Linked DNA regions of Rhodovastum atsumiense. The protein of the gene in region 1 binds, or shares a complex with, the protein of each later gene. Links are inferred from orthologs where the notes say so. Each region holds a gene or a part of one and is shown on either strand. Other genes may lie near its edges.

Region 1 (6,499 bases):
TGGTCGGGCTGGTGGTGCCACACGTGACGCGATTGCTGGTGGGACCGGACCATCGGGTGCTGCTGCCCGCGGCCGCGGTGATGGGCGGCACCTTCCTGTTGCTGGTCGACGACGTCGCGCGCAGCCTGGTCGCTGCGGAGATCCCGCTCGGCATCCTGACCTCCCTGATCGGGGCCCCCTTCTTCCTGTCGTTGCTGGGCCGTGCCCGCAACGGGGGAGCAGCCTGACATGTCCGCCCCCTTGCTGTCGGTGGAAGGACTGACCTGCGGCTACCGGGGAAAGGCGGTCACAGCGGCGGCCACCTTCTCGGTCGCGGCCGAGGAATGGCTGTTCCTGCTGGGACCGAATGGCGCAGGCAAGACCACGCTGTTCAAGACCATCCTGCGACTCTTGCCCCCGCTGGGCGGGCGCATCCGCCTCGGCGGCGAGGATGTCGCGTCATGGCCGGCCCGCCGCTTCGCCGCCCGTGTCGGCTACGTGCCGCAGGCGCACCGCCCCCCTTTTCCGTTTCGCGTGCACGAGGTGGTCGCGATGGGACGGGCCGCGCATCTCGGTCCCTTTGCCACGCCCGGCGCGCGCGACCGTACCATCGCCGAGCAGGTGCTGGCCGATCTCGGCATCCATGGCCTGCGCAACGCGGCCTATACCACGCTCAGCGGCGGTGAACGGCAGTTGGTGCTGATCGCCCGGGCCCTGGCGCAGGAGCCGATGGTGCTGGTCATGGACGAGCCCACGGCCAATCTCGATTTCGGCAACCAGATCCGCGTGCTGGCGCATGTGCAGACCCTGGTGGCGCGCACCGGCCTCGGCGTGCTGATGACGAGCCACGATCCCAACCAGGCATTGCTGCACGCGCATCGGGTCGCCGCCCTCGGGCGGGACGGCCGGTTGCAGGTTGGCTCGGCCTCGGAGATCGTGACCCGCACCTGGCTGCGGCGCACCTACGACGTCGATGTCTCCGTGGCCGAGTTGCCGCGTGCCGACGGCACGGTCGCGCGGCTTTGTGTTCCGATGACGACGCCATGAAGCCACAGGTGCAGGATAAAGCCATCTTCTCGCGGCACGGGCGAAGCCGGCGTGCCGCACGAAGCATGGGCGCGACCCTGGGGGCCCTGCTGGCCCTGGCCTGTTGCGGTACAGCCGCCGCCCGCAGCGTCATCGACATGGCCGGCCGCAGCGTCGAGCTGCCCGCCCAGGTCCGCCGCGTCGCCTGCCTGGAAGTGCTGTGCTACCCGCGCGTGTTCATGCTCGGGGCGGAGGCACGGATCGGGCTGATGTACGACACCGCCGCTCCCTGGATGGTGGCCACCAATCCGCAGGTCCGTTCTATCCCCCGCATGGTGGGTGAGCCCAACGTCGAGGAACTGCTGGCCCGCGGCATCGACACGGCCTTCGTCTTCTACGATGCGGGCCGGGTGGTGCCGAAGCTGGCGACAGTCGGCATTGCGGCCCTGGTCTCGCAGCCCGTCGGCCCGCCGCCAGCGACGGCCGAGGCCTTCATTGCCGACACCATGCGCGCGGTGCGGCTGTTCGGCCAGGTGCTGGGCGGCGAGGCGGAAGCACGCGCCGAGGAATGGTGCCGTATTTTCGAAACTCGCATCCGCCGGGTGCTGGCGCGCACGGCGGACATTCCCGCCGCGCAGCGCCCGCGACTTTATTACGTGCGCGGCCCGCAGGCGGTGAACACCCAGGGACGCGGTTCCTACACCTACTGGAGCGGCACGATCGCAGGGGCCTCGATGATTGCCGGTGCCCTGCCGCTGGCCGGGCGCGGCAGCATGGCAATGGAGGACATCCTGCGTTGGGACCCACAGGTGGTGCTGGTCGGCCGGCAATATCCGCTGGCGCTGGTACAGGGCGACCCACGCTGGGCCGATGTCACGGCGGTGCGGGAAGGCCGGGTGCTGTCGACGCCGGAAGGCGTGTTCTACTGGGACGGTGGCCCGGAGAGTGCCCTGCTGCTGACCGAGTTCATCGCCCGCTTGCTGTATCCGGATCGTTTCCCCGATCTCGACATGCGCGCCGAGGTGCAGGAGTACTATGCCCGCTTCTACCGCACCCGGCTCGACGATGCCGCCGTTGGCCGGTTGCTGCGCGGCGAAGCGCCCGATGGCAGCCGGCACAATCCTTTCAACAACTGATGTCGCGGCGATGACCATCCCGGGAGACCTGCCGATCGATGCCCACCCTTGATCTGTCCCTGAGCGGAATGCTGATGCAGACCACCGGCCCGGTGCGGGCGGTGCTCGTGCTGCTGCTGGTCTGCTCGGTGCTGTGCTGGGCGATCATCTTCGAGAAAGTCACGCGGCTGATCCGGCTGCAACGGGAGGCGCGCGGCTTCGAACGCCTGGTGCGCAGCCAGGACGCCCCGGTTCCTTCCACCGGCCTTGCCACCACGCTGCTGGCGACAGCGGCCATGGAAACGGGGCGCCGCCCGGCCGGCGAGACACTGGCGGAACGACGCGAGCGCATCGAACGCACACTGCGCGAGTCCGTGGCCGCGGCGCTGCTGCCGGTCGAGACACGGCTGCCGGTGCTGGCGACGATCGGTTCGGCAGCGCCGTTCATTGGCCTGTTCGGCACGGTCTGGGGCATCATGCACGCCTTCGCCGGGCTGGCGCAGGCCGGCGACAGCAGCCTTGCCGCCGTCGCGCCCGGCATCGCCGAGGCGCTCTCCACCACCGCCATCGGCCTTGCCGCCGCGCTGCCGGCCTCGATTGCCTACAACATGCTGGCCGGCAGCCTCGGCATGCTGGCAAGGCGGCTGGGGCTGGCGGTGGCGGCGCTGGCGCGGCAATCGGCGGAGGCGGCCGCATGATCCTGCCCGATCCCCTCGCCCGCAACGACGACCCGCTGCGCCTGCAGAGCGAGATCAACGTGACGCCGTTCATCGACGTCATGCTGGTGCTGCTGGTGATCTTCATGGTGGCGGCGCCGCTGATGGCCCTGAGCGGCGTGAAGCTGCAACTGCCGCGCACCCAGGCGGCCGCGGTGGCGCCGGCGCAGCCGCTGGTCGTCAGCATGGACCGCACCGGCGCGGTGTTCGTCGGCGACCAGCCGGTGAACCTGGCGGACCTGCCCGCGCATCTGGCCGGCCGGGTCGCCGCCGAGCCGGACCTGGTGGTGCATGTGCGCAGCGATCGCGACCTCGCCTATGGGCAGGTGATGGAATTGCTGGCCCGGATCGGCCAGGGCGGCGTGACAAAGCTGCTGCTGGTCGCCGAGACCGGGCCCTGACGCCGATGTCCCGGGGAGAGGGCTGGGCACTGCTGGCCTCGGGGCTGCTGCATGCGGGCCTGCTCGGAACCTGGCTGGCCCTGGCGGCGCCGGCCCCGAAGCCGGCACGTACGACCCTGGTCGAACTGGCCCCGTCGCAGCAGGAGCCAACCCCGCCGGCGTCCCCCGCCGCGGAGCCGGACCCGGCACCGCTCCCATCCGCGGTACCTCCCCCTGCCCCCCCGGAACCACCGCCCGTCGTGACATCGCCGGAGCCTCCGCCACCAGCCTCCGTGGAACCTGCTGTCACGCCGCCGCCGGAGCCGGAACCTCCGCCCTCCATCGATGAGCCCCCCCTGCCCACGCCGCCGCCACTGATCGCCAGCACGAGCGCAGCCGCCCCCGTGGCCCCCGTGCAGCGGCCGCGCCCACGACCGCCGCGCCGACAGGAAGGCCCGCCCGCCATGCCCGCCACCACGCCGATTGCCGCGCCGGCAGGCCCCTCCCAGCCGCAGGCGGCCGGCACGCCGGCGGCGCCGCCCCACCCCCCTGCCGACTATATCGGCCGGATCCAGGCGCGGCTGCTGGCCGTGAAGCGCTACCCGGCCGAGGCCCGCGCCCGCGGCGAAGAAGGCACAGTACTGCTTCGCTTCGTCCTGGCCGCCGATGGCGAAGTGCTGTCGGCGCGTGTCATCCGTAGTTCAGGCGTGACCTCGCTGGATACGGAAGGCCTCGCCATGATCGCGCGCGCGGCCCCGTTTCCGCCGCTCCCCGACGAGCTGCGTGCCACACCGCTTGCCCTTGCCGTGCCGGTGACATTCTCGCTACGCAGCCGCTGACGACACTGGCCGGGCGCTTTGACTGCATTTTCTTCCTCCGCTGGAGGCTTCGCATCATGGCATCACCGCCTCTGCTCTGGCCCGCCGCCCCACAGGACACGCGCATCCTGTATCTGGCACGCTTCGCGCCGGACGACCCGATCTACACGGTCAAGCCGGAGGGCATCACCCACGGCTATGCCGAGTACCATTTCCGCCTCTACGAGGCCCTGCGCAACATCGGCTATCGCGTCGCCTCCAGCTCGAAGCCCTATGCGGCGCTGATGGCGGGCGGCAATGTCGATTTCGTTTTCTCGTTGCTCAACCGGATGCCCTTGCGCAATCCGGAGTTGCTGGTTCCATCGATCTGCACCTATCTGCGCCTGCCCTGTCTCGGGGCACCGCCCAATATCCGCGCGCTGGCCGAAGACAAGTATCTCAGCAAGCTGGCCTTCTCCGCGCTCGGCCTGCCGGTGGCGCCAGGGCGGGCGTATCTGCCGGGGGCGGAACTGTCACCGCCGGATTTCCCCGGCCCCTATTTCGTCAAGGATCGCTTCGGCGCCGCCTCCGAAGGCGTGACCGAGGCCTCGCTGCAGGACAGTTGGGAAGGTGCGGCACGGATTGTCGGGACCTTCCATACCGCCGGAAAGGAAGCGCTGGTGGAGCGGTTCTGTCCGGGCATCGACGTCACCGTGCCGGTGCTCGGCCATTCGCCCTATCTGGTGCTTGGGCATGTCGCGCCGCGCTCGGACAAGCCCGGCAGCATCCTCACCGCCGATCTCAAGACCGATGACCGGCTGGGCAACGATCTGATCGAACTTGGTGCCGGCACCGAAGCGGCGATCGCAGACGATGTGCGAAAGGTGTGGTCCTCGCTCGGACCGATCGACTATTTCCGCCTGGATTACCGGTGGGACCCGGCGACAGGACAGCGCTTCCTGATCGAGATGAACATTTGCTGCTACCTGGGCATCCGCGGGGCGATCGGACTGGCCGGCAAGGCCCTGGGATATGACCGCACGCAGATCCTGGCGCATGTCGTCGAGTACAGCCTGGCCCGCCAACGTGGCGCCCACGCCCATGATGCCTGGGTGATCTGAGGGCCGCGCGGCGAAGGTACGCGGCCGTACGTTCGGCTGTACAATGTTCGGATTCGTGCAGCCGGAATCCCGTGCGGCCGCGGTTCCGGCTGCCCCATGCCCTGGCACGTTTCTTGATGGGTCCGTGGTGCAGACAGCCTTGCACCCCGCCACATCCTGGATCCCGGGCCATGCTGCACAGCCGGCTGACACTTCTCGACGACGGCATTCCCGCGGCCGCCATCCGTGCCACCGCGCCGCGCCTGTCCACGCTCGACTTCCTCGGGCGCATGCCGGTACCGTTGCGCCATGGCTTTGCCGCCGGGCTGGAACGCGCGGCCGCGGCCGCCGGCGGGCGGCGGATCTGCTTCCTCATGGGCCATGAATGGTACGCCCCGTTTGATGACATGTTACGCGCCGGGCCGCTTTCCGGCGTTCCGCATCTCGTGGTGTCGCCCTTCACCCGTGACCTGCTGTCGCCGCCATTCCAGCAGTTTCTGCGCGCGGCGGGGCACTGTGCCGGCCCCGCCGCGCCGGTGCATCCGGCAGTCGCCGAGGCCGGCCTCGTCGATCCCGAAGGTCTGTTCTCGGTGTTCGCCGTCATTCCCTGGGTATTCCTGATCGACCTGCGCAAGCTGGCCGGGCGGGCGGTGCCGCGGCGGTGGGAAGACCTGCTGGATCCGGCGTATCACCGCCAGATCGTGTTCGGCGGCTGGCGGCGCCCCAGTGACGGTACCTATCCCGACTGCAACGACTTCCTGCTGCTGACCCTGCATCGCCGCTTCGGGGTCGCCGGCCTGCGTGCCTTCGCAGCCAACACACGTGCCATCCTGCACAACACCGCGGCGGCGCGTTTTGCCGGTACCGGCAGCGAACAAGGCGGGGCGATCTCCATCCTGCCCTGGATGCAGGCCGACATGTGCCCCCATCGCGACCGCACCATGGTGGTCTGGCCAGAAGACGGAGCCATGACGATGCCCATCGGTTCTTCGGTTTCCGGCGATCACCGGGGCTGGGTGCAGCCCCTGATCGACTATCTCTCCGGGGATGCCCTGGGACGGTTCCTGGCCCAAAATCGCTACCCTCCCACCTCCGGGCAAATCCCGCAGGTGCTGCCGCCTGGCGCGAAGCTGCACTGGATCGGCTGGGACTACACCCGCTCGCATGACATGACTGAGGAAACCAACGTCGCCATGCGGATCTTCTTCGACGCCTGGGATGCCGGCTGATGCGCGTGGTCACGGTTGCCGGGCCGCCCTCGGTCGGCAAGACATCGCTGTTCCTCAAGGTCGCGGCCCGGCTGCGCGACGATGGCATCCAGGTCGGCGTGGTGAAGTTCGACGCGCTCTCCACCACCGATGACGAGGCTTATGCCGCGCTCGGCCT
Region 2 (6,546 bases), 3.0 Mb from region 1 along the record:
GCAAGGGCTGGGCGCGCGCGATCAGCGCCAGCGCCTCGGCATCGAGGCTCGCATCGCCGGCGCTGCGCTGCAGCCGGACATCGCGCGCGGTTCCGTCCGGCAGCAGGGTCAGGCGGACCAGGGCGGTGCCCTGGCTGCGCCGCATCCTGGCGTCGGCCGGATAGCGCTTGAACCGGTCGAGCCGCGCGAGCAGCCGCGCCTGCCATGACTGCACCGCCGCCACCGGCACCGGCGGCGGCGCCGGTCGCGGTTCGCTGACCACCGGGGCCGGCGATGGCGCCGGCGCGGCGGGCTGCGGCGGCGCGGGGGTCGGTGACGGCGGTGCCACCGGCCGGGGACGTGGCCGGGGTGGCGAACGCGGGGGCGGAGGCGGCGGCGGCGCCGGCAAGGCCACCGCCGGCTGCGGCGGGGGTGGAGGCGGCGGCTCCGGAGGGGGCGGTTCGGGCGGGGGCGGCTCCGGCAGCGCCTCGGCCTGTGGCGGTTCGGGCTGCGGCTCCGGCGGCGCGGGGGGCGCGGCGGGCGGAGGCTCGTCCGGAACCGGCTCCGGGGCGGGGGCCAGCTCGATCATCAGCGGCGGCCGGTCCGGCTGCGGCGACGGCGGCGGCACCGCGCGCACCAGCAGGGCGGCGGCCCCGAGATGCGCGGCGAGGACGACGGCAAAGCTGCCGCCCCAGCGCAGCGCCGGCGGCGACTGCGTGAGCGTAGGCGCGGTCACGGTGTCCGCTCGATCCCGGTCAGCGCCACCTTCAGGTAGCCGGCCCCTCGCAGCGCGTCCAATGTCGCCATCAGGTCGCCGTAGCTCACGCCCTTGTCGGCGCGCAGGAAGATCCGCGCGCCGCGCTCGCCCCCGCTGGCGCCATCCAGGGCCGCGCCCAGCCCCTCGCGCGCCACCTGCTGCTCGCCCAGCACCAGCGACAGATCCCGCTGCAAGGTCAGGAACAGCGGCTTGTCCGGGCGTTCCTGCGGTGTCGCGGTGGAAGCCGGCAGGTCGACCGGCACGTCCACCGTCGCCAGCGGCGCGGCCACCATGAAGATGATCAGCAGCACCAGGATCACGTCGATGAACGGCGTGACGTTGATATCGTGGACTTCCGGCAGCTCGTCGTCATCGCCGGAGTCGAGACCGATGCTCATGGCCTATTCCGCCGCGCGCGACAGCAGTTCCGGCCGCGCCCGCGGCCGTGGCACCGCCAGCCCCCGGTCGAGGTCGCGCGCCGCATGCGCCAGCACCAGCGCCGAGAGGTCACCGAGCCCGGCCTTGTACCCCGCCAGCGCCCGCGCCAGCCCGTTGTAGATCAGCACCGCCGGGATCGCCGCCCCCAGGCCGAAGGCGGTCGCCAGCAGCGCCTCGGCGATCCCCGGCGCCACCACCGCGAGGTTGGTCGTCTGCGCCTGGGAGATGCCGACGAAGCTGTTCATGATTCCCCAGACCGTGCCGAACAGGCCGACGAAGGGCGCACAGGAGCCGATGCTGGCCAGCAGCCCGGTGCCACGCGCCAGCCGCCGCGCCAGGGCATGCTCGATGCGACGCAGCCGCAGGGCGATGCGGTCCTTGACGCCCTCCGCCGGCAGGCCGGAGGACAGCCGCATCTCATCCTCGGCCGCGGCGAGGAAGCCGGAGGCGGCGCCCGCGCCCTCCCCGGCGATGCCGTGCAGCCCGCCCGCCTGGCGCAGCACCCCCAGCCCGATCCGCAGGCGACGCCGCGCCGCCGCCAGTTCCACCACCTTGGCCAGCAGCACCGTCCAGCTCAGCACCGAGGCCAGCACCAGCAGCGCCATCACGCTCTGCACCACGAGGTCGGCGGACAGCACCATTTGCCAGGGGCTCAGGACGGGGGGCGGCAGGTCGGCGAGCGTGGTCATGCGGGGTTCCTTCGCGAATTCGGTCACGCCCACGCGGGCAAGCCGACACGGCGGCGGGCCGTGGTCATGAGATCGGTACCAGGGACAGAACTGTCCGGAGGTGAAAGCCTGCATCCTGTATTGCGAACTCTTCTCATTTGCAATACGTGAGGCACGCGAATGAGACTCATTCGCGTCTCGTGCCAGAAAGACCCTTCATGCCCCTCGCCCGACCGTTCCCGGCCCGGCCCCCGCGCGCCGGCCATGCCCTGTTGTTGCTGTCTGGGATCGTTATCACCGCCCCTCCCCAGGCCCAGGCCCAGCAGGCCACGTCCCCGTCCGAGCCGCGCGTCGCCACCGGCATCGTGCTGGAAACCCCGCCGGTCACGGTCGCGGGCGAGAATGAAACCGGTACCTCTGCCGTGCCGGGCTATGTCGCCCGCCGCAGCATCGCCGGCACCAAGACCGATTCGAGCCTGCTGGAAACCCCGCAATCGATCTCGGTGATCACCCGCCAGCAGATGGACGAGCAGCACGCCGAGACGCTGAACCAGGCGCTGCGCTACACCCCGGGCGTGGCCCCCGAGACCCGCGGCGGCATCGCCACCCGCTATGACATGCTCAAGGTGCGCGGCTTCGATGCCGAGTTATACTGGAACGGATTGAAGCTGCAGCAAAACAACTGGTACGCGCTGCCGCAGCTCGACCCCTACCTGCTCGAACGCATCGACGTGCTGCGCGGCCCCTCCTCGGTGCTGTACGGCCAGGCCTCGGCGGGCGGCGTGATCAGCCAGATCAGCAAGCTGCCCACCGTAACCCCGCTGCACGAGGTTGGCGTCGAGTTCGGCACGAACGAGCACGTGCTCGGCAAGTTCGACTTCTCCGGCCCGCTCGATGACGAGGGCAAATACCTCTATCGCATCACCGGCATCGGCCGGATGGAGGACGGGCAGATCAAGTCCACCCGCAACGAGCGGCTCGCCATCGCGCCGTCCTTCAGCATCCGCCCGGACGCGGACACCAACCTGACCTTCCTCGGCCTCTACCAGCACGACCCGCGCAGCAGTTCCTATGGCAGCGTGCCGGCCGAAGGCACGGTGAAGGCCACCCGCTACGGCCGCCTGCCGGCCGATTTCTATGACGGGGACCCGAACTTCGAGAAATTCGACCGCACCCAGGTCTCGCTCGGCTACCTGTTCGACAAGCGCTTCAACGACACCTGGTCGATGCACATGGCCGGGCGCTGGTTTCATATCGACCAGGACTACCGCAGCGTCTACAGCAACGGGCTGGACAGCGACGAACGCACGCTCGCTCGCGCCACCGCCGCCTCGCGCGACCGGCTCGACACCGCCGCCTTCGACAACAACGTGCAGGCACGGGTAAAAACCGGCCCGGTGGAGCACACGCTGCTCGCGGGCTTCGACTACCAGCACCTCGACAGCACCTACCAGACCGGCTTCGGTGCCGCCCCCTCGCTCGATGTCTGGGCGCCGGTCTACGGCCAGGCGATCACGCCGCCGGATCGCTACAAGGTCAATGTGCGCGGCAACCAGTACGGGCTCTACGTGCAGGACCAGGCGAAGCTGGGCGGCTTCGTGCTGACGCTCTCCGGCCGGGGGGATTGGGCGGACGCGATCACCATCAATTCCGGCACCGTTGCGCGGCAATTCGACCGTGCCTTCACCAGCCGCGCCGGGCTGAGCTACATCTTCGCCAACGGCATCGCCCCCTATGTGAGCTATTCGGAATCCTTCAAGCCGCAATACGGCACCGACGCCTATGGCAAGGCCTTCGTGCCGGAGCGCGGCCGGCAATACGAAGTCGGCGTCAAATACCAGCCGACCGGCACCAATGCGCTGTTCACGGCGGCGCTGTTCGATGTCACCCGCACCAACCTGACCACCAGCGACCCCAATCATCCGGGCCTCAGCGTGCAATCCGGCGAGGCGCGCTCGCGCGGCGTCGAGCTGGAAGCGAAGCTGGACCTGACCGAGCAACTGACCGTCACCGCCAGCTACACCTATCTCGACACGATCTCCACCAAGAGCAACGACGGCGATGCCGGCAAGCGCCTGCCCGCTGTTCCCGACCACACCGCCACCACCTGGGCCACCTACACCATCCCCGGCGGTCCGCTCGCCGGGCTGAAGATCGGCGGCGGCGTGCGCTATATCGGCGCCAGCGCCAGCAGCGACCACAGCTTCACCGTGCCCGACGTGACGCTGGTCGACGCGATGCTGCGCTACGACCTCGGCCATGCCGTGCCGCGGCTGCAGGGGGCGGAGCTGCACCTGAACATCCAGAACGCGCTCGACACGCGCTACGTCGCCTCCTGCTACTACGGCGCCTGGTGCGCCTATGGCTACCAGCGCACCGTCAGCGGCGGCCTGACCTATCGCTGGTAGCGTGACAGGAAGCGGACCCATGCGCGCGTGGCTGCTGTGGTTGCATCGCATCGCCGGACTGGCGATGGCGGCCTTCCTGGTGCTGGCCGGGCTGACCGGCAGCGTCATCGCCTTCCACGACGAACTGGATGGCTGGCTCAATCCCGACCTGACCACCGCCCCTGACGTCGCCGCCGCCAGCCCGCTGCCGCCGGGCGATCTGGTGGCCCGGGTCGAGGCCGACCCGCGGGTGCAATTGCGCTACCTGCAGTTCCGCCCTGATCCGGGCGGCACCGTGGTCGCCTTCGTCGATCCGCGCCCCGGCATCGATCCGGCGGCGGCGGCCACGCTCGACTACAACCAGGTCTTCATCGAGCCGGACACCGGCACGGTGCTGGGCCGGCGCGAGTGGGGCGGCTGCTGCCTCGGACAGCGGCAAATCGTGCCGTTCCTGTATTCGCTGCACTACACGCTCGCCGCCGGGCAGGTCGGGCAATGGCTGATGGGCGGCATCGCCATCCTCTGGGCGCTCGACTGCTTCGGCGGGCTGGTGCTGACCCTGCCGCGCTCCGGCCCGGGCTTCCTGGCCCGCTGGCGCGTCGCCTGGCAGATCAAGCGCGGCGCCAGCCTGCACCGCTTCATCGTCGACCTGCACCGCGCCGGCGGATTGTGGCTGTGGGTGACGCTGCTGACCCTCGCGGTCAGCGCCGTGGCGCTGTCGCTGCGCGAGGAGGTGTTCCACCCGGTGCTCTCGCGCCTGGTGCCCACCGGGCCGACGCTGCTGCAGACGGCCGCGGCCCGCACGCCGCCGCCACCGGACCGGCCGCGCCTGAGCTACGAGGCGGCAATCGCCCGGGCGGCAGCGATCGCCCGCGCCGCACACTGGCCCGGCGTGCCCGGTGGCATCTACGAAAACCGCGCCATCGGCGTGTACGGGATCTACTTCTTCCCGGCCGGCGGACATCACGCCGCCGGACTGGGCATGCCCGCGATTTATCTCGACGACAGCACCGGGGCGGTGCTGCGCCAGGACCTGCCGGGCGAAGGCCGCGCCGGCGACCTGGTGATGCAGGCCCAGTTCCCGCTGCACAGCGGCCAGATCGCCGGGCTGCCCGGACGGATCGTCATCGCCGCGACCGGCATCGGCGTGGCGGTGCTCTCGATCTCGGGCGTGGTGCTGTGGTGGCGCAAGCGACAGGCCCGACGCAGGCAGGCCGGCTGAGGGGACGCTGCGGGCCGGCCTGTCGGCTGGACGACACCCGTCTGTCGCGCATGCGACAGACGGGGCTGCTGCGGCGGGGCAGGCTGCGCCTGCGTTCCTGTCACCCTGCGTGGAAGTTTGCAGCCATGTCGCATCTTGATGCCGAATTGCAGGAGATCCGCGCCTATTACGGCCGGACGCTGACCGGCAAGCGGGACCTGCGGACCAATGCCTGCTGTTGCCGCGAGTCCGTGCCGACCCCGTACCAATCCATCCTGTCGATGATCGACGGCGAGATCCTCGACCGCTTCTATGGCTGCGGCTCGCCCATCCCGCCGGCACTGGAAGGCTGCACCGTGCTCGATCTGGGCTGCGGCAGCGGCCGCGACGCCTACCTGATCTCCGCCCTGGTCGGCCCCCGCGGCAAGGTAATCGGCGTCGACATGACCGAGGAGCAATTGCAGGTCGCCCGCCGCCACCAGCACGCGCAGGCGCTGCGCTTCGGCTACGCGTGGCCGAACACCGATTTCCGCCAGGGCTTCATCGAGGACCTGGCGGCGCTGGGCATCGCCGACAACTCGATCGACGTGGTCGTTTCCAATTGCGTGATCAATCTCTCGCCGGCCCAGCCCCGCGTCTTCACCGAGATCTTCCGGGTGCTGAAGCCGGGCGGCGAGCTGCTCTGCGCTGATGTCTTCGCCGACCGGCGGCTGCCGGCGCGGCTGCGCGAGGATCCCGAACTGCGCGCCGAATGCCTGGGCGGGGCGATGTATGTCGAGGATCTGCGCCGCCTGCTGCGCGACACCGGCTGGCCGGACTACCGCGTGGTGAGCCGCAGCCGGATCAGCATCGGCAATCCCACCCTGGAAAACCGCGTCGCCCCGGCGCGTTTCTGGTCGATCAAGCTGCGTGCCTTCAAGCTGCCCTCGCTCGAGGATATCTGCGAGGATTACGGGCAGGCCGTGACCTATCTCGGCACCATTCCGGACCATCCGCAGCGTTTCGCGCTCGACGACCATCATACCTTCCTCACCGGCCGGCCGATGCGGGTCTGCGGCAATACCGCCACCATGGTGGGGGAAACCCGGCTCGCCCGGCATTTCAACGTCGAGGGCG
Region 3 (6,349 bases), 3.0 Mb from region 1 along the record:
GACGCGCGGCTCGGACGGGGACGTGGCCTGCTGGGCCTGGGCCTGGGGAGGGGCGGTGATAACGATCCCAGACAGCAACAACAGGGCATGGCCGGCGCGCGGGGGCCGGGCCGGGAACGGTCGGGCGAGGGGCATGAAGGGTCTTTCTGGCACGAGACGCGAATGAGTCTCATTCGCGTGCCTCACGTATTGCAAATGAGAAGAGTTCGCAATACAGGATGCAGGCTTTCACCTCCGGACAGTTCTGTCCCTGGTACCGATCTCATGACCACGGCCCGCCGCCGTGTCGGCTTGCCCGCGTGGGCGTGACCGAATTCGCGAAGGAACCCCGCATGACCACGCTCGCCGACCTGCCGCCCCCCGTCCTGAGCCCCTGGCAAATGGTGCTGTCCGCCGACCTCGTGGTGCAGAGCGTGATGGCGCTGCTGGTGCTGGCCTCGGTGCTGAGCTGGACGGTGCTGCTGGCCAAGGTGGTGGAACTGGCGGCGGCGCGGCGTCGCCTGCGGATCGGGCTGGGGGTGCTGCGCCAGGCGGGCGGGCTGCACGGCATCGCCGGGGAGGGCGCGGGCGCCGCCTCCGGCTTCCTCGCCGCGGCCGAGGATGAGATGCGGCTGTCCTCCGGCCTGCCGGCGGAGGGCGTCAAGGACCGCATCGCCCTGCGGCTGCGTCGCATCGAGCATGCCCTGGCGCGGCGGCTGGCGCGTGGCACCGGGCTGCTGGCCAGCATCGGCTCCTGTGCGCCCTTCGTCGGCCTGTTCGGCACGGTCTGGGGAATCATGAACAGCTTCGTCGGCATCTCCCAGGCGCAGACGACCAACCTCGCGGTGGTGGCGCCGGGGATCGCCGAGGCGCTGCTGGCGACCGCCTTCGGCCTGGGGGCGGCGATCCCGGCGGTGCTGATCTACAACGGGCTGGCGCGGGCGCTGGCGGGGTACAAGGCCGGGCTCGGTGACCTCTCGGCGCTGGTGCTGGCGCATGCGGCGCGCGACCTCGACCGGGGGCTGGCGGTGCCACGGCCGCGGGCGCGGCCGGAACTGCTGTCGCGCGCGGCGGAATAGGCCATGAGCATCGGTCTCGACTCCGGCGATGACGACGAGCTGCCGGAAGTCCACGATATCAACGTCACGCCGTTCATCGACGTGATCCTGGTGCTGCTGATCATCTTCATGGTGGCCGCGCCGCTGGCGACGGTGGACGTGCCGGTCGACCTGCCGGCTTCCACCGCGACACCGCAGGAACGCCCGGACAAGCCGCTGTTCCTGACCTTGCAGCGGGATCTGTCGCTGGTGCTGGGCGAGCAGCAGGTGGCGCGCGAGGGGCTGGGCGCGGCCCTGGATGGCGCCAGCGGGGGCGAGCGCGGCGCGCGGATCTTCCTGCGCGCCGACAAGGGCGTGAGCTACGGCGACCTGATGGCGACATTGGACGCGCTGCGAGGGGCCGGCTACCTGAAGGTGGCGCTGACCGGGATCGAGCGGACACCGTGACCGCGCCTACGCTCACGCAGTCGCCGCCGGCGCTGCGCTGGGGCGGCAGCTTTGCCGTCGTCCTCGCCGCGCATCTCGGGGCCGCCGCCCTGCTGGTGCGCGCGGTGCCGCCGCCGTCGCCGCAGCCGGACCGGCCGCCGCTGATGATCGAGCTGGCCCCCGCCCCGGAGCCGGTTCCGGACGAGCCTCCGCCCGCCGCGCCCCCCGCGCCGCCGGAGCCGCAGCCCGAACCGCCACAGGCCGAGGCGCTGCCGGAGCCGCCCCCGCCCGAACCGCCCCCTCCGGAGCCGCCGCCTCCACCCCCGCCGCAGCCGGCGGTGGCCTTGCCGGCGCCGCCGCCGCCTCCGCCCCCGCGTTCGCCACCCCGGCCACGTCCCCGGCCGGTGGCACCGCCGTCACCGACCCCCGCGCCGCCGCAGCCCGCCGCGCCGGCGCCATCGCCGGCCCCGGTGGTCAGCGAACCGCGACCGGCGCCGCCGCCGGTGCCGGTGGCGGCGGTGCAGTCATGGCAGGCGCGGCTGCTCGCGCGGCTCGACCGGTTCAAGCGCTATCCGGCCGACGCCAGGATGCGGCGCAGCCAGGGCACCGCCCTGGTCCGCCTGACCCTGCTGCCGGACGGAACCGCGCGCGATGTCCGGCTGCAGCGCAGCGCCGGCGATGCGAGCCTCGATGCCGAGGCGCTGGCGCTGATCGCGCGCGCCCAGCCCTTGCCGCCGCCGCCCGATCAGGCCGCCATCGAGATGCTGGTGCCGATCCGCTTCGACCTGCGCTGAGCCACATGGCCGTGATCGGGTGTCATCATGGGCATTCTCAGCCCTTGATGGCGGCGGTTACGAACGCGGCGAGCTCGTGGTTGAACCTTGCCGGTTCCTCGTAGAACGGGCTGTGGCCACTTTGTTCGAAGAGAGACAGGCGAGTGCCGTGGTGCAGCGCCTTGATCCGCTCCGACATGGCGAGGCGGACCAGCCGGTCATGCGCCCCATGTGTCAGCAGGACCGGACCGGCATAGTCCCTGAAGACAGGCTCGAGGTCGGTCGTGGCGGTCGCGACGAACCCCTCGTTGACGGCGCGAGGCGTCATGCCATTGACGACCAGCATGCGCAGCAGCTCGACGTCGGCCGGCGGCTGATGGAAGCAGGCGGCGAGAAACTCGGCCGTTGCGGCAGTCCGCTCCGCCAGATCCTGCGAGGTGGCCCGGCGGGTGAACGTGGCCGCCAGCGGTGTCAGGAGATCCGGTGACAGCCTGGTGACCGCATCGACGAGGTTGATTCCCGCGACCCGTGCCCCGCCATGTTTCCGCAGATACGCCCCGGCCACGTAGCCGCCGAGCGACCAGCCCACGAGCACCGGCTGACGGAGCTTCGCACCGGCAATCACCGCGGCCACGTCGTCCGCCCAGCGGTCGGCATCCGAGTAGGCATCCGGCGCGGCGGGCTTGTCGGAATCCCCATGGCCGCGGAGATCGAACCGGACCAGGCGAAAGCCCGCGAGCACCGGGTCGGCGACCTGTTTCTGCCAGCTCAGCCGGCTCTGGCGCAGGCCGTGGATGAACAGGATTTCGGGCGCCAGCGGGTCGCCCTGCGCATCGCCGGCCAGCATCGTCCCGTCGGAGGATTGCACCAGGAACGGCTCGCGGGGATCGGTGGCCGTCGGCGTGCCGCGCGTGGCTTCGGTGACGGCCGCGGCACGGGCCCGGGGCGTGATGAAGGCCGTGCCGGTCCCGGCGGCCAAAGCGGCGAAGCCGATCGAGCCGGCCAGGATCTTGCGTCGTGAAGGATCCATGGGGGCGCCCCTGATGTTGTTTATCGAACGCTATTCAACCTGGTTGACGGCCTCCGTCAAGTCGTTGTTTAGTGATTGGTATGGAACAGGACGCCAAATCACGCGGCGGGCGGCCGTGGAGCTTTGATCGGGAGAGGGCGATCGAGATCGCCATGCGGCTGTTCTGGCGGCACGGCTATGAAGGCGTATCGGTCGGCGACCTGACCAAGGCCATCGGCATTGCGCCGCCGAGCCTTTATGCGGCCTTCGGCAGCAAGGCCGGGCTCTACCAGGACGCGCTGGCCCGTTACGAGGCTCTGTTCGGTTCGCTCGACGTCGCGGCCATCGACGCCGCGACGACACCGGCGGACGCGGTGCGCCGGTTGCTCGAGGCCGCTGTCAGGGCCGTCACCCATCCCGATCGCGAGCCCGGCTGCATGATCTCCAGCGGCATGATCGCCTGCCATCCCGAACATGCCATACTCGCCCGCGATGTCGCCGCCCGGCGCGATGCCATGCGCGAGAGAATTGCGCGAATGCTCCGGCCATGTGCCGGTGCGGACGCAGTGCGGCCCCTGGCCCGGCATTTGGTCGCCGTCATGCAAGGCATCTCGATCCAGGCACGGGATGGTGCGACGCCGGCGGAGTTGCAGGAGATCATCGAGGATGTCGTGTCGGGGGTTGCGGCACGGTTTCCGCCATCACCGCCGCCCACGGCAGCGACCGGGGCATCGGCGCGTCCGGCCTGACGAGAGGGGAGGGGAACCCTCCTTCAATGCGCTCCCGCCGCCGCTCCGCCGGCCGATTTGCGCATCAGCAGGGCCGCCAGCATCGCCAGCAGCAGCACCGCGCCCATGACGAAGAACGCATCGGCATAGGCGAGGAAATACGACTGCGCCCGCACGACCCGTCCCACCGCCACCACCGCGTCGTGCCAGGCGGTCGCGGGATCGCTGGTGCCGGTCGCCAGGAAGCGCTGCTGCAGCGCCGCCAGCCGGTCCTGCGTGGCCGGGTCGAGCAGCGAGACATGCGCGCTCAGCACACTGGAATGGAACTGCTCGCGCTTGGTCAGCAGCGTCTGCAGCGCGGCGATGCCGATGGCGCCGCCCAGGTTGCGCACCATGTTGTAGATCGCCGAGGCGGACGCCGCGGCCGAGGCCTCGATGCCGGCGGTCGCCAGGGACGTGAGCGGCGTCATCACGAGCGCCTGCCCGACGGCGCGGATGATGTTGGGCACCAGCAACTGCGGCCCCGCATAGTCGGGCGACAGGCCGGTGTTGAGGAAGCAACTGCCCGCGAACAGCGCCATCCCGACCGCCACCAGCAGCCGCGCGTCGATGCGCCGCATCAGGCGCGGGACCAGCGGAATCAGCACGAGCTGCGGCAGGCCGGTCCAGGCCAGCACCTCGCCGACCTGCTCGGAATTGTAGCCTTGCATCTGCGACAGATAGAGCGGCAGCAGGAACACCGAGCCGTACAGCCCCACGCCGAGGATGACGCTGCTGAGCGTGCCCAGCCCAAAATTGCGCCGTGCCAGCAGCCGCAGGTCCAGCAGCGGCCGCGCGGCGGTCAGCTCGATCCACACGAACAGGACCAGCGACACCGCGGCCACCACGCTGAGCCGGACGATGAACGGCGAGCCGAACCAGTCGTCCTTGTTGCCTTCCTCCAGCACCGTCTGCAGCGTGGCCAGGCCGATCGACAGCGTGGCGATGCCGGCCCAGTCGCCCTGGCGCAGCAGGCCGAGCTGCATCGGCGCCTTCGGCAGGGTCGGCCACAGCCCGGCCAGCATGAACAGGCCCGGGACGATGTTGACGTAGAAGATGTATTGCCAGCCATAGGTCTCGGTCAGCCAGCCGCCGATGGTCGGGCCGATCGCCGGGGCGAAGGTGGCGGACAGCGCGAACAGCGCCAGCCCGATCGGGCGCTGCGCCGCCGGCAGGCTGGTCAGCGTCAGCGTGAAGGCCAGCGGGATCAGCGTGCCGCCGAAGAACCCCTGCAGCGCCCGCAGCACGATCATCTGCGACAGGTCCTGGGCGAAGGCGCAGGCCACCGACAGCACCAGGAACAGCACGGTGTTGGCCAGCAGGTAGCGGCGCAGCGAGAACACGCTGCTCAGGAAGCCGGTGAGCGGGATGACCACGATCTCGGCCACCAGGTAGGCGGTGGAGATCCAGCCGCCGTCATCGAGCCCGGCGCCGATCGCGCCCTGGATGTCGGGCAGCGAGGCGTTGGTGATCTGGATGTTCAGCACCGCCATGAAGGCGCCGATGATGGCGGCGCCGACGGTGATCCAGGTGCGGGCGTCGGCCCGTGCCGGGGCGGCGGTCATGACGCCGTATCCGGCCTGGTGTCGACGGTCGGCTCGACCGACATGCCCGGGCGCAGCACGGCCTGGCTGCCTGCCTGCGGATCGAGCACGATCTTCACCGGGATGCGCTGGACGATCTTGGTGAAGTTGCCGGTGGCGTTGTCGGGGGGCAGCAGCGCGAACTGCAGGCCGGTGGCGGGGGCCACGCTGTCGACGCGGCCGGTGACGGCCATGTCCGGGAAGGTGTCGACGCTGATGCGCACCTTCTGGCCGCGCCGGACGTCGGTGATCTGGGTTTCCTTGAAGTTGGCGACCACATAGACGCCGTCGAGCGGCACCAGCGCCATGAGCTGGGTGCCGGCCTGCACGAACTGGCCGACGCGCAGCGTGCGCGCCCCGACCACGCCGTCGATCGGCGCGGTGATGGTGGTGTAGCCCAGGTTGAGCCCGGCCTGTTGCTGCACGGCAATGGCGTGGTCGCGCTGGGCGGCGGCCTTGGCGCGGGCGGCCTTCAGCACCTCCACCTGCTGCTGCGCGGCGGTCAGCCCGGCCTGCGCCTGGGCGAGGGCGGCCCCGCGCTGCAACAGCAACGACGCGGTCTGCTGTGCCTGCTGCAGGCTGCCGGCGCCGTTGCGCGCCAGCGCCGCGTAGCGGGCCTGGTCCTGCCGGGCGAAGGTCAGCGCCGCCTCGGCCGAGGCGACCTGGCTGGCGGCCTGGGTGATGGCGGATTGCTGCAATCTCAGCTGCGCATCGATGCTGGCGATCTCGGTCTCGGCGGTCTCGCGGTTGGCCT

Evidence for each region.
Region 2: the proteins of NBY65_RS01465 (region 1) and exbB are in contact, whole or in part, in a cryo-EM structure (PDB 9DDO), measured with the Escherichia coli proteins. The link is inferred for Rhodovastum atsumiense from one-to-one orthologs.
Region 3: the proteins of NBY65_RS01465 (region 1) and exbD are in contact, whole or in part, in a cryo-EM structure (PDB 9DDO), measured with the Escherichia coli proteins. The link is inferred for Rhodovastum atsumiense from one-to-one orthologs.

Annotation. Positions count from the first base shown.
Region 1 is NZ_OW485601.1:349,747-356,245, forward strand. What follows is about bases 2,227-5,148. They hold NBY65_RS01465 (energy transducer TonB), read left to right. Parts: upstream 2,227-3,242; coding sequence 3,243-4,055; downstream 4,056-5,148. Other genes in these bases: NBY65_RS33765 (MotA/TolQ/ExbB proton channel family protein), read left to right, coding at 2,227-2,818; NBY65_RS01460 (ExbD/TolR family protein), read left to right, coding at 2,815-3,237; NBY65_RS01470 (D-alanine--D-alanine ligase family protein), read left to right, coding at 4,112-5,134. Outside these bases: NBY65_RS01440 (FecCD family ABC transporter permease), read left to right, coding at 1-227; NBY65_RS01445 (ABC transporter ATP-binding protein), read left to right, coding at 229-1,026; NBY65_RS01450 (ABC transporter substrate-binding protein), read left to right, coding at 1,092-2,141; more of NBY65_RS33765, read left to right, coding at 2,180-2,226; NBY65_RS01475 (ABC transporter substrate-binding protein), read left to right, coding at 5,305-6,342; NBY65_RS01480 (GTP-binding protein), read left to right, coding at 6,342-6,499. UniProt on the Escherichia coli protein: Interacts with outer membrane receptor proteins that carry out high-affinity binding and energy dependent uptake into the periplasmic space of specific substrates such as cobalamin, and various iron compounds (such as iron dicitrate, enterochelin, aerobactin, etc.).
Region 2 is NZ_OW485601.1:3,316,599-3,323,144, reverse strand. The notes cover bases 1-2,969. They hold exbB (tonB-system energizer ExbB), read right to left. Parts: upstream 1,864-2,969; coding sequence 1,138-1,863; downstream 1-1,137. Other genes in these bases: NBY65_RS15160 (TonB-dependent siderophore receptor), read left to right, coding at 2,061-2,969; exbD (TonB system transport protein ExbD), read right to left, coding at 712-1,134; NBY65_RS15175 (energy transducer TonB), read right to left, coding at 1-715. Outside these bases: more of NBY65_RS15160, read left to right, coding at 2,970-4,250; NBY65_RS15155 (PepSY-associated TM helix domain-containing protein), read left to right, coding at 4,270-5,451; NBY65_RS15150 (methyltransferase domain-containing protein), read left to right, coding at 5,577-6,546. UniProt on the Escherichia coli protein: Involved in the TonB-dependent energy-dependent transport of various receptor-bound substrates. Protects ExbD from proteolytic degradation and functionally stabilizes TonB.
Region 3 is NZ_OW485601.1:3,320,950-3,327,298, forward strand. Bases 1-2,772 are described here. They hold exbD (TonB system transport protein ExbD), read left to right. Parts: upstream 1-1,061; coding sequence 1,062-1,484; downstream 1,485-2,772. Other genes in these bases: NBY65_RS15160 (TonB-dependent siderophore receptor), read right to left, coding at 1-135; exbB (tonB-system energizer ExbB), read left to right, coding at 333-1,058; NBY65_RS15175 (energy transducer TonB), read left to right, coding at 1,481-2,257; NBY65_RS15180 (alpha/beta fold hydrolase), read right to left, coding at 2,295-2,772. Also shown: more of NBY65_RS15180, read right to left, coding at 2,773-3,266; NBY65_RS15185 (TetR/AcrR family transcriptional regulator), read left to right, coding at 3,347-3,994; NBY65_RS15190 (DHA2 family efflux MFS transporter permease subunit), read right to left, coding at 4,018-5,577; NBY65_RS15195 (HlyD family secretion protein), read right to left, coding at 5,574-6,349. UniProt on the Escherichia coli protein: Involved in the TonB-dependent energy-dependent transport of various receptor-bound substrates.